2 regions of the Streptomyces axinellae genome follow, and region 1 is predicted to be linked to the other one. Evidence: riboswitches for the same ligand, from Rfam matches in the RefSeq annotation. Region 1 holds a riboswitch; the other holds the start of a gene.
What was found. A riboswitch is a leader RNA that binds a small molecule or an ion and turns the genes downstream of it on or off. The one in region 1 is predicted to bind cyclic di-AMP.
Positions count from the first base shown of each region.

Region 2: it holds a riboswitch for cyclic di-AMP, as region 1 does, so the genes downstream of both, ABD339_RS02355 (transglycosylase SLT domain-containing protein) here and ABD339_RS22310 (M23 family metallopeptidase) in region 1, are expected to answer to the same signal.

Region 1 is NZ_BAAARJ010000015.1:104,385-109,696, reverse strand. Features, by position in the region: gene ABD339_RS22320 (bifunctional acetate--CoA ligase family protein/GNAT family N-acetyltransferase) at 1-325, opposite strand, end outside; gene ABD339_RS22315 (HPr family phosphocarrier protein) at 497-778, shown strand; gene ABD339_RS22310 (M23 family metallopeptidase) at 928-1,752, opposite strand; cyclic di-AMP (ydaO/yuaA leader) riboswitch at 1,767-1,924, opposite strand; gene ABD339_RS22305 (M16 family metallopeptidase) at 2,164-3,534, opposite strand; gene ABD339_RS22300 (M16 family metallopeptidase) at 3,582-4,976, opposite strand.
Region 2 is NZ_BAAARJ010000002.1:152-5,463, reverse strand. Features, by position in the region: gene ABD339_RS02380 (hypothetical protein) at 1-823, shown strand, start outside; gene ABD339_RS02375 (hypothetical protein) at 823-1,365, shown strand; gene ABD339_RS02370 (biliverdin-producing heme oxygenase) at 1,420-2,088, opposite strand; gene map (type I methionyl aminopeptidase) at 2,257-3,114, opposite strand; gene ABD339_RS02360 (hypothetical protein) at 3,199-3,489, shown strand; cyclic di-AMP (ydaO/yuaA leader) riboswitch at 4,313-4,485, shown strand; gene ABD339_RS02355 (transglycosylase SLT domain-containing protein) at 4,490-5,312, shown strand, end outside.

The sequences.
Region 1 (5,312 bases):
CGGCGGGGTCGCCCGCGGGTCTGCCGAATTCGTCGATGCGGTCGTAGCGGACGGTGGCGATGAACTCGCCTCCGACGGTCGCGGCGAGGCCCACGCGATCGACATAGTCGTGGTGGGTGAAGCGCCTGACGTCCTTGTCGGACAGCCGGGGGTAGGGGGCGAAGAAGCGGTAGTACTTGGACTCGTCCGAGACCTGCTCGTAGAAGCTGACGAGCCGCTCCGCGTCGTCGGGCGCGATGGGCCGGACCCTGGCCGTCCCGCCGTCGCGCAGGACGACGTCGGCTTCCCAGTGGGCGGGGTAGGCGCGCTCCTCGGGGCTCGGCATGGGGCCAGCGTACGGCGGTGGGGGCCGCCGTGACGGCCGGGCGGGCAACGTATCGTCGCACCTTGGGATCGACGGATATGCCGGACGGCGCTGCGGAATGATCGCGGAATGGGCCACTCCGGCACCGTGCGAGACTGGTCTAGACAACGTTTCGAATCGAAGGGCAACACCATGGTTGAGCGCCGCGTCACCGTCGGCTGGGCCGAGGGGCTGCACGCCCGCCCCGCCTCGATCTTCGTCCGTGCCGCATCGGCCGCCGGGGTCCCCGTCACCATCCAGAAGGGCGACGGCAGCCCGGTGAACGCCGCCTCCATGCTGGGTGTGCTCGGGCTGGGCGCCGAGGGCGGCGAGGAGGTCGTCCTGGCCTCCGAGTCGGACGACGCCGCAGAGGCTCTCGACCGTCTGGCCAAGCTGGTCTCCGAGGGCCTGGAAGAGCTTCCTGAGACCGTCTGAGCCGGCTTGGCGAAGCCGCATCCGACTGATCAGCCCCCGGTCACCGTGACCGGGGGCTGATCAGTACGCGACTCGGAACGACGCGGTTCGGTACGCGGTGCGTACGCGGTGTCCGGATGGCGTGTGTCCGGCGCGAAGTGGCCCGGGTCTCAGACCTTGAGGCCGTGGCTGCGCAGATAGGCGATCGGGTCCATGTCCGAGCCGTAGTCGGGGCCGGTGCGGGCCTCGAAGTGCAGATGCGGGCCGGAGGAGTTGCCGGTGGAGCCGGACAGCGCGATCTGCTGGCCCGCCGTGACGCTCTGACCGACCGAGACGCTCATCGAGTTGAGGTGGCCGTACTGCGTGTACGTGCCGTCCTTGTGCTTGATCACGATGTTGTTGCCGTATGCGCCGCCATTGCCGGCCTCCACGACCTCGCCTGCCGCGACCGACTTGACGGGGGTGTTCATGCCCGCGTGGAAGTCGATACCGGTGTGACTGCCGGAGGACCACATGCTGCCGCCGGTCTTGTATCCGGTGGAGACGTAGGAACCGTCGACGGGGAGGACGTAGCCGCTCAGCTTGGCACGCTTCGCGTCGGCCGCACGGGCCGCCTTGACCTTCTCGTCGCGGTCCTTCTCGGCCTTCTCGGCCGCCGCCTTGCGCTTGGCCTCGTCGGCCTTCTTCTTGGCCGCCAGCTTGGTCTTGGCCGCGGCTTCCTTCGCCCTGGCTTCGGCCTGCGCCTTCTCGACCTCGATGGCCTGGGTGTGCGCCTGGTCGTCCAGGGTCTCGGAGATCTGACCGCTGATGCTGAAGGCGTCATCGAGACCGGTCTCGTGGACGCGGCTTTGCTCACCGCTCGCGGCAAGAGCCGGGGAGGCGAGCGTTCCGACGACGCCGACAGTGGCGAGCCCGGCTATGCCTGCGGCTCCGGCACCGGCCCTGCGGACCTTGCCGGGACGTCGGTGCTTCCCGGTGGGACGGGTGAACGCCATGGAGAGGCGTACTCCTTTCCTTCCTTCTCGCCTACCGGGTTAGCTGACGGGTTCGGAGCAGGAAGGTCTCCTACGGGCTGCCTCTGGCGAGGCGGCCCGATTCACCCCAGGGACTGCGTTGGGTCCCCGGCTCCCCTCGGCTCGCACCTCGGGAACTCGGCGATCGCCGTGCGTCGGCCGCGGGCGCGGTCACTTCTGACGAACAGCGGCAATGACGCTAAACGGGCCCACTTCTGAGCGGCAAACAAATCCCCGGGTTTGTCACGCACGCCACACCCCATATGGTCATACCCGGGCGAGAACCGGACATTTGACAGGGCCCGAAAGGGGGCCCGGAAGGGGACGTTCCACTCACGTCGCCCCCTTCCGGACCCGCCCGACCGGCCCGGCATCCGGGCCCGCCGTCAGTGCTCAGGAGCCGGTGACGACCTTCACCTCGCCGATCCCCAACTCGCGTACCGGGTCCGCGATCTGGGAGGCGTCACCGACCAGCACGGTCACCAGACGGTCGGCCGGGAAGGCGTTGACGGCCGCGGCCGTGGCCTCCACCGTGCCCGTCTCGGCGAGCCGGGCGTAGAGACGGCCCTGGAAGTCGTCCGGCAGGAACTGCTCGACCTGATCGGCCAGCGTCCCCGCGACAGCGTCCGACGTCTCGTAGCGCAGCGGCGCGACGCCCACCAGGTTACGCACGGCCACATCGCGCTCCTCGTCCGTGAGCCCCTCGGCGGCCAGGACGCGCAGCACCTGCCACAGGTCGGCCAGCGCCGGACCCGTGACATCCGTGGCCACCGAGCCGCTGATGCCCAGCAGCGCGGCGCCCGTGCCCTCCGCCGAGGAGCGCAGCACCTGCCCGAAGGCCCGCACTCCGTAGGTGTAGCCCTTCTCCTCGCGCAGCACGCGATCCAGCCGCGAGGTGAGGGTGCCGCCCAGGCAGTACACCCCGAGGAGCTGGGCCGGCCACACGCTGTCGTGCCGGTCGGGCCCGATGCGGCCGATGAGCAGCTGGGTCTGCACGGCGCCGGGCCGGTCGACGATGATGACGCGCCCGCTGTCGTCCGCCGAGATGGGCGGCATCGGGCGGGCCTCGGCCGTCGTCCCCGTCCAGGCGCCCAGGGTGTCGGCGAGGGCGGCATCCAGATCCACGCCCTCCAGGTCGCCCACGACGACGGCGGTGGCCGTCGCGGGGCGCACATGGGCCTCGTAGAAGGCGCGCACGGTGGGCGCGTCGATGCGCCGCACCGTCTCCTCCGTGCCCTGCCGGGGGCGCGACATCCTCGACTCGGCGGGGAACAGCTCGCGCGACAGCTCCTTGGCCGCGCGCCTGGCCGGATTGGCCAGCTCGTGCGGGATCTCATCCAGCCTGTTGGCGACCAGCCGTTCGATCTCGCTGTCGGGGAAGGCCGGGGCGCGCAGCGCGTCCGCGAGCAGGCCCAGTGCCTTGGGCAGCCGGGAGACCGGGACCTCCAGGGAGACGCGCACGCCCGGATGGTCGGCGTGTGCGTCGAGCGTGGCGCCGCAGCGCTCCAGCTCGGCGGCGAACTCCTCCGCGTCGTGCTTGTCCGTGCCCTCGTTGAACGCGCGGGCCATGATCGTGGCGACCCCGTCCAGGCCGTCGGGCTCGGCGTCCAGCGGCGCCGGGAGGTTGACCTCGACGGCGACGATCTCCTGGCCGGGGCGGTGGCAGCGCAGCAGCGTCAGCCCGTTGGGCAGGGTGCCGCGCTCGGGGGTGGGGAAGGCCCACGGCTTGGGGGTGCCGCTCCGGGGCTGGGGGTGGAAGTCCATGCTGGACGCTGTGGGTGCTGCGGATACTGCGCCCGCTCCGGTGTCGCTCACTGACCGGTCTCCTCGTTGTCGTTCTCCACGTGCGCCGCGTTCGCGTCCTGCGCCGTGCTCTCCCCGTGCTCGGCGGCCTCCGCCTGCTCACCGGACTCGACCGGCTCGTAGACGAGCACGGCGCGGTTGTCCGGGCGCAACCGCTGTGCCGCGACGGCGCGTACCTCTTCGCGGCTGATCTCCAGGACGCGGCCGACCGCTGTCAGGGCCAGCTGCGGGTCTCCGAACAGCACGGCGAAGCGGCACAGTTCATCGGCGCGCCCGGCGACCGTTGCGAGCCTGTCCAGCCACTCGCGCTCCAACTGGGCCTGCGCACGCTCCATCTCCTCCTCGGTCGGCCCCTCCTCGGCGAAGCGGCGCAGCTCGTCATCGACGGCGGCCTGGATGTCGGCGACCTCCGCGCCACCGGATGCCTTGACATCCAGCCATCCGAGCGAGGGCGCACCGGCGAGGCGCAGCATCCCGAATCCGGCGGCGACGGCGCTGCGGTCGTGCCGCACCAGCCGGGCGTAGAGCCGCGAGGACTCCCCGCCGCCCAGCGCGGTCAGCGCCAGGTCGGCGGCGTCCGCCTCGCGGGTGCCGTCGTGCGGGAGGCGGTAGGCGGCCATCAGCGCGCGTGAGGGCACCTCTTCCTCGACGACCTGGCGCTGCTCCTCGCCCATGACCTCCGGCAGGGAGCCGTCGCGCGGCGGGTGCTTGCCCCCGTGCCCGGGGATCGAGCCGAAGTACTTCTCGACCCAGGCCAGCGTCTGCTCCGGGTCGATGTCCCCGACGATGGCGAGCACGGCGTTGTTGGGCGCGTAGTACGTGCGGAAGAACTCCCGCGCGTCCTCCAGGGAGGCCGCGTCCAGGTCGGCCATCGAGCCGATGGGGGTGTGGTGGTAGGGGTGGCCTTCGGGGAAGACCATGGCGGTCATCCGCTCGAACGCGGTGCCGTACGGGACGTTGTCGTAACGCTGGCGGCGTTCGTTCTTGACCACGTCGCGCTGGTTTTCCATCGACTCTTCGTCCAGAGCCGACAGCAGCGAGCCCATCCGGTCGGCCTCCAGCCAGAGCGCCAGCTCCAGCTCGTGGGTCGGCATGGTCTCGAAGTAGTTGGTGCGCTCGAAGCTCGTGGTGCCGTTGAGGGAGCCGCCCGCGCCCTGCACCAGTTCGAAGTGCCCGTTGCCCTTCACCTGGGCCGAGCCCTGGAACATCAGGTGCTCGAAGAGATGCGCGAGGCCGGTGCGGCCCTTCACTTCGTGGCGGGAGCCGACGTCATACCAGAGGCAGACAGCTGCGACCGGGGTCAGATGATCCTCGGAAAGCACCACTCGGAGGCCGTTGGCCAGCCGGTGCTCCGTCGCTGTCAGCCCACCGGTGGCCGGCGGGGGCGTGGCCGTGTGACCCATGGGCGTGGAGTCCCTTCGATCGCGGGGGATTCCCGGCGGGGCGCCGGGAACTGCGGGGGCCGTCTGCGCGCCGCGCGCTGCGGACGGCCCTGTCACTGTATGCAACCACGCGGACAACGTGCGAAGTTCCCGTACGGTCTACCTCGCGGCGCTCCGTGTACGCCGGGTCGGGGAGCCGCTTGTCAGTGCGGCGGTCCACAATGGTCCGCGTCACAGCCGTGACGGCCGAAGCGCCGGAGCGCCGAAGCACCGGCACAGAGCTCCGGCGTGAAGCACTCGCACAAAACGACCCGCACCAAGCACCCGCACCGAGCACCGCACCACAACACGCGCACG
Region 2 (5,312 bases), on a different contig from region 1:
CGTGAAGCTTCCCTCCCGAGAGGCCCTGGGCGACGCCCTGTTCGCCGCGGGCAGCGGCATGAACCCGGACGACCCGGCGGCGGAGTACGTCAAGCACACGGGCGCGCACGACCAGGTGCTGGACGGCGCACTGGAACGGCTCGCGAGTCAGAAGGACGACATGCCGCCCGAACTCCGCGACGACATGGCGAAGTTGCTGGGGAACCACGGCACGGACACGCACATGACGATGGGAGGTTCGCCGAAGGAGCAGGTGCTGGACCGGCCGGACCTGCTGGAAGTCTCCAAGCAGATTTCCCGGGATCCGGAGAGCTACCAGGTTCTCAACCAGTCCATGGACGCCGCGATGGTCCACGACATCGGTACGGAGAAGAAGGACCCGGAAGACAGCCTCAGCCGCGCGGGCCGCACGGTGGGTTTCCTCGAAGAAGCCCGCTACCAGGCGATCGGTGACAAGAAGGCCGAGGACCTGAAGGCGGCGGGCTGGGGCGCCACCGGCACGGGTGGCTATCTGGTCTTCGCCGAGGCGACGTCGTTCCTGCCTGGCGGGGGCCATATGGCCAATGCGGCGTTCGGGCTCAGCAAGTTTTTGACGGAGGACGAGAACGCGCGCATCGAGGCCGGGGCCACCGACGACAACATGGACGTTTCCGCGCGTCAGAGCCGCCGCGTCCAGGGGCTCGTAGACGAGTGGCACCAGACCAATTCCAGGTGGGCAGACCACCACACCGGATTCTCCGAGGACCACGGCGCCTGGGACAAGATCGACGCCGCCGCCAACGACGGCAAGCACAACGCCCGCGAGGAGTGGGGAAAGCAGTGATGCCGCGCACCACCCGACGAGTGGGGGCCGCCGCGCTGGCCGCCGTCGCGTTCGCTGCCGTCACCGGGTGCTCTCAGCAAGGGCGCCAGTACGCAGTCCCGAAGAAGATCTGCGATGTCAGGGTCTCCGAGGACGCCCTCGAACCACTCCTTCCGGACGGCGAGAAGCTGAATCAGTCCCAGCGGCCGATCGGCGAATCCCAGACCGCCTGCGTGGTGAATGTCGCGGACGGGCCCTACGCCTTGAACATCGACATCATCGAGCTGGACAAGCCACTCACCGCCGATGACAAGCGGGTGTCCCTGAAGTCCCTGAAGCATGCGAAGAGCGTGCGCGTCCCGGATGCGCATTGGGCTGTGCAGGGGGACAACCATTTCCACCTGTCCACCTCGTGCGGCACCGACTGGGCCGATTCGCTGGCCTTCAGGTTCACCTTCGGCAAGGGCGAGAAGGGCGTCGAGGCCAGCCGGGGTAACGCCCTTCGCTTCGTCAAGGAATTCGTCCGCGGTGAGAAAGAGGAGGAGGGCTGCACCGCGCGCTGAGCGGTGGCGCGGCGCAGCCCTCCCAGGGCAACAACGGGCATCAAGCGTCAGCTGTCACGCGCTGAGCCGGAACTGCGCTCCCAGCGCACGCAGCACATCGATGTTCAGCGCGTAAGCGTGCCTGCTCTCTTCCACGACCCGCTGCTTTTCCAGGTCGTCGCACGGCAGTGCGTCCAGCAGGGCGCGGTATTCGCGCTTGAACGCCGCGGGGTTGGGGATGGCGTCGAAGACGTAGAAGCGGACGCCGTCGCCCTTGCGGTCGAAGCCCCAGGTCTTCTCCGCCGTGCCCCGGACGATCTGGCCGCCGGAGAGGTCGCCGAGGTAGCGGGTGTAGTGGTGGGCGACGTAGCCGGCGGGCCAGTCGTGGGCCACGGCGGCGATCCGGTCCGCGTACGCGGAGGTGGCGGGCAGCGCCGCGAGCGTCTCGCGCCAGCCGTCGCCGCCGTGCAGATGGGTGAGGTCCCGCTCCAGTGCGGGCAGCCGGAAGAGTTCGCCCCGCACGAAGGGGCCCGCGACGGGGTCGTCCTCCAGTGCGGCGGCGGCCTCTTCGAGCGCGCGGTAGATGAACCAGAGCTGCTCGGTGTAGTGGGTGTAGGCGTCCAGGCCGAGTCTGCCGCCGAGCAGTTCGCTCATGAACGCCGACCCGTGGGCCTCGGCGTGCTGCTCGCGGGAGGCGGTGCGGATGAGGGTGGAGAAGGCCGTGTCCGACACTGACGAGGTCACATCTGGCTCCCGGGGGTGCGGAGGCGGTACGCGCGAGCGCCGACGGGGCGCCGCGCGGTAGCCTTGATCCTGGTACTTAGGCTTACCTAAGTCAAGAGGTTGCCGACGCCCTGTCGGGAAACGCCTACCCGCTGATCCGCCACCGAAGCGGATCCCCCGAGCCGCCCGTTACGGCAGCGTCAGGATCTCCGCACCCGACTCGGTCACCACCAGCGTGTGCTCGAACTGTGCCGTGCGCCTGCGGTCCTTGGTGACGACGGTCCAGCCGTCCTCCCACATGTCCCACTCATGGGTACCGAGGGTCAGCATCGGCTCGATGGTGAAGGTCATCCCGGGGCGCATCACGGTCGTCGCCCGTGGGTCGTCGTAGTGCGGGACGATCAGGCCCGAGTGGAAGGAGCGGTTGATGCCGTGACCGGTGAAGTCGCGGACCACGCCGTAGCCGAAGCGCTTGGCGTACGACTCGATGACCCGGCCGACGATGTTGATCTGCCGGCCCGGCTTGACCGCCTTGATGGCCCGGTTGAGGGACTCCCGCGTCCGCTCCACCAGCAGCCGCGACTCCTCGTCCACCTCGCCGCACAGGTAGGTGGCGTTGTTGTCGCCGTGTACGCCGTCGAGGTACGCGGTCACATCGAGGTTCACGATGTCGCCGTCGCGCAGCACCGTCGAGTCGGGGATGCCGTGGCAGATGACCTCGTTGACCGAGGTGCACAGCGACTTGGGGAACTCCCGGTAGCCCAGCGTCGAGGGGTAGGCCCCGTGTTCGACCATGTAGGCGTGCGCCACCTCGTCCAGCTTGTCGGTGGTGACGCCCGGCGCGATGTGCTTCGCGGCCTCCTCCATCGCCCGCGCCGCGACCCGGCCAGCGGCCCGCATCTTCTCCACCGTCTCGGCGTCCTGCACCTCGGGCCCGTCGTAGGGGGTGGGCGCGGGCTTGCCGACGTACTCGGGGCGCGGGATGGCGGCGGGCACCGACCGGGGCGGGGAGAGGGTGCCGGGGACGAGAAGAGACTGGCCAGACATGGCGGCGAGTGTAGTCAAGGCCCCGGCCGGATGGGCCCCGGCCGGGGTGCTGCGCCCGCATGCGTGGTGCGCGACCATGGGCGCATGGCTCTGTTCAAGCGCAAGACGGTCGGCAGGCCCGGCGAGTGGTTCTTCAACGTCGAGGACGGCAAGGTCGAGGAGGGCCCGCAGTCGCCCGGCAAGGACCGCATGGGCCCCTACGCCACCCGAGAGGAGGCCGAGCACGCACTGGAGACCGCCCGGGAGCGGACCTCCCAGTGGGAGAACGACCCCCGCTGGCGCGACGGCTCCACACGGGGCGGCTCCACGCCCGACGACTCCACGCGGGACGGTTCCGAGCCGGGTGACTCCACGCGGGCCGACGGCCAGGAGTGACCGCGCGGGGGTGACCCTGCGGGGCGATCCGCGGAGGTGAGCGGGCCCGAGCACTGCGGACCCGTGCACTGCGGACCCGCTCGGTGTGGGCCCGTCCGGTGTGGGCCCGTCCGGTGTGGGCCCGCTCCCTCGGAGCGGATGCGGCGGAACCCGGAACCCGGGACGCGGCGGTTCCGGTGGGTCCAGGACGCGGGTTCCGGAAGGCTCAGGAAGCGGAACCCCAGGTCACCGCCCACAGCGCGAGCGCGAGACAGCTGAACGCGGCGCCCAGCGCGCACGGCGCCCCAGCCGGCCACGGCGTAGAGGGCGGTCGCGGCCAGGGCCCCGGCGACACCGCCGTCCACAAAGTCTCCGGGCGGTGAACCGAGCCGGGGCTCTCCCGGGTCCTCCCGGCCCGGGCCGGGCCGGTGAAGGTGAGTACAGGGCGAATGGGCTCAACTGTCAGCCGATCTCCTTATTTCACCCTGTAAAGGCGCAATGTCCGAATGAAGGGGCCTTGGCGGTCTCTTGGGCCGCTCTGTGGCCGGAAACACACCGAGGCCCGCCGAGGTGGCGGCGCGGGGAAGTGCGCTGAGTCACCCAGGCGTCAAAGTGCCTATTTTCGCGGGCTCTTCGAAAGAATGGGCATTGCGCCTCTCTCACGCTCAGAAAATGATCCACAGCATAGCGTGGATAAACTCGGTGATCATTTCCGTGGCGCGGCGATGATCAAAATTCCCCACCTTGCTCCCGGAAAACCATTGTGTTTCCGTGTCCTCGCTCCCGGCCCTATGAGCGGCGGGAGTTCCTCTACCGGTGCGCCGAATCCTGCCACCCGGTGCGGGAAATACATACGACAAGAAAGCGGCAGGAGCGGGGGAACCAGGTAAGTGCCGAGTCGCACGGTGCGGCCGGCTAGGGGTGAAGCCATGCCCTTTGTGCCTTCGGGTGCGGGAATGGCCGGGCAACTCCAGCCCGAATCCGACAGCTCACCTCGCAGGCGCTAGGAGAGGACACCCCCATGTCTCACGGCCGCCAGCGCAGCCTGCTTCATGCCTTCAATTTCCGTCGTGTTTCCCGTATTTCCGTCGTGCTCGCGGCCGGCGGTGCGGGAATCGCCGCTCCGCTGCTCACCGCGGGCAGCGCGCACGCCGCGTCCGCCCCCGCCTCGACGCACGCGAAGGCCCCGGCCGCCGCCGCGCAGAGCCCCGCCATCAAGGCCGCCCAGCAGCCGAAGGGCGAGCAGGGCTCCGGCGCGTCGGGTTCGTACGTGGTCGTCGGCGGGGACAGCCTGTACCGCATCGCCACCGACCACGACGTCAAGGGCGGCTGGTCCGCTCTCTACGACGCCAACAAGAAGACCGTCGGCGGCGACCCGGACCTGATCAAGCCCGGCCAGAAGCTGACCCTGCCCTCCGCCTCGGCCGGTGCCGAGAAGCGCTCCGTGCCGAGCGAGGCGGGCAAGACCTCCGCCGAGCAGTCCAGCGACAGCCGGCCGACCCAGCAGACCCAGGCGCCGCGGACCCAGTCCGACAACCTGGACGGCTGGATCAACGAGGCGCTGGGTGTCATGAAGCAGCACGGCATTCCCGGCACCTACGAGGGCATCCACCGCAACATCATGCGGGAGTCCGGCGGTAACCCGGACATCGCGAACAACTGGGACATCAACGCCCAGAACGGGACGCCGTCCATCGGTCTGCTGCAGGTCATCCAGCCGACCTTCGACACGTACCACGTCGAGGGCACGGCCAACGACCTGCGCGACCCGGTCGCGAACATCGTCGCCGCCTGCAACTACGCGGCCAAGACGTACGGTTCGATCGACAACGTCAACGGCCCGT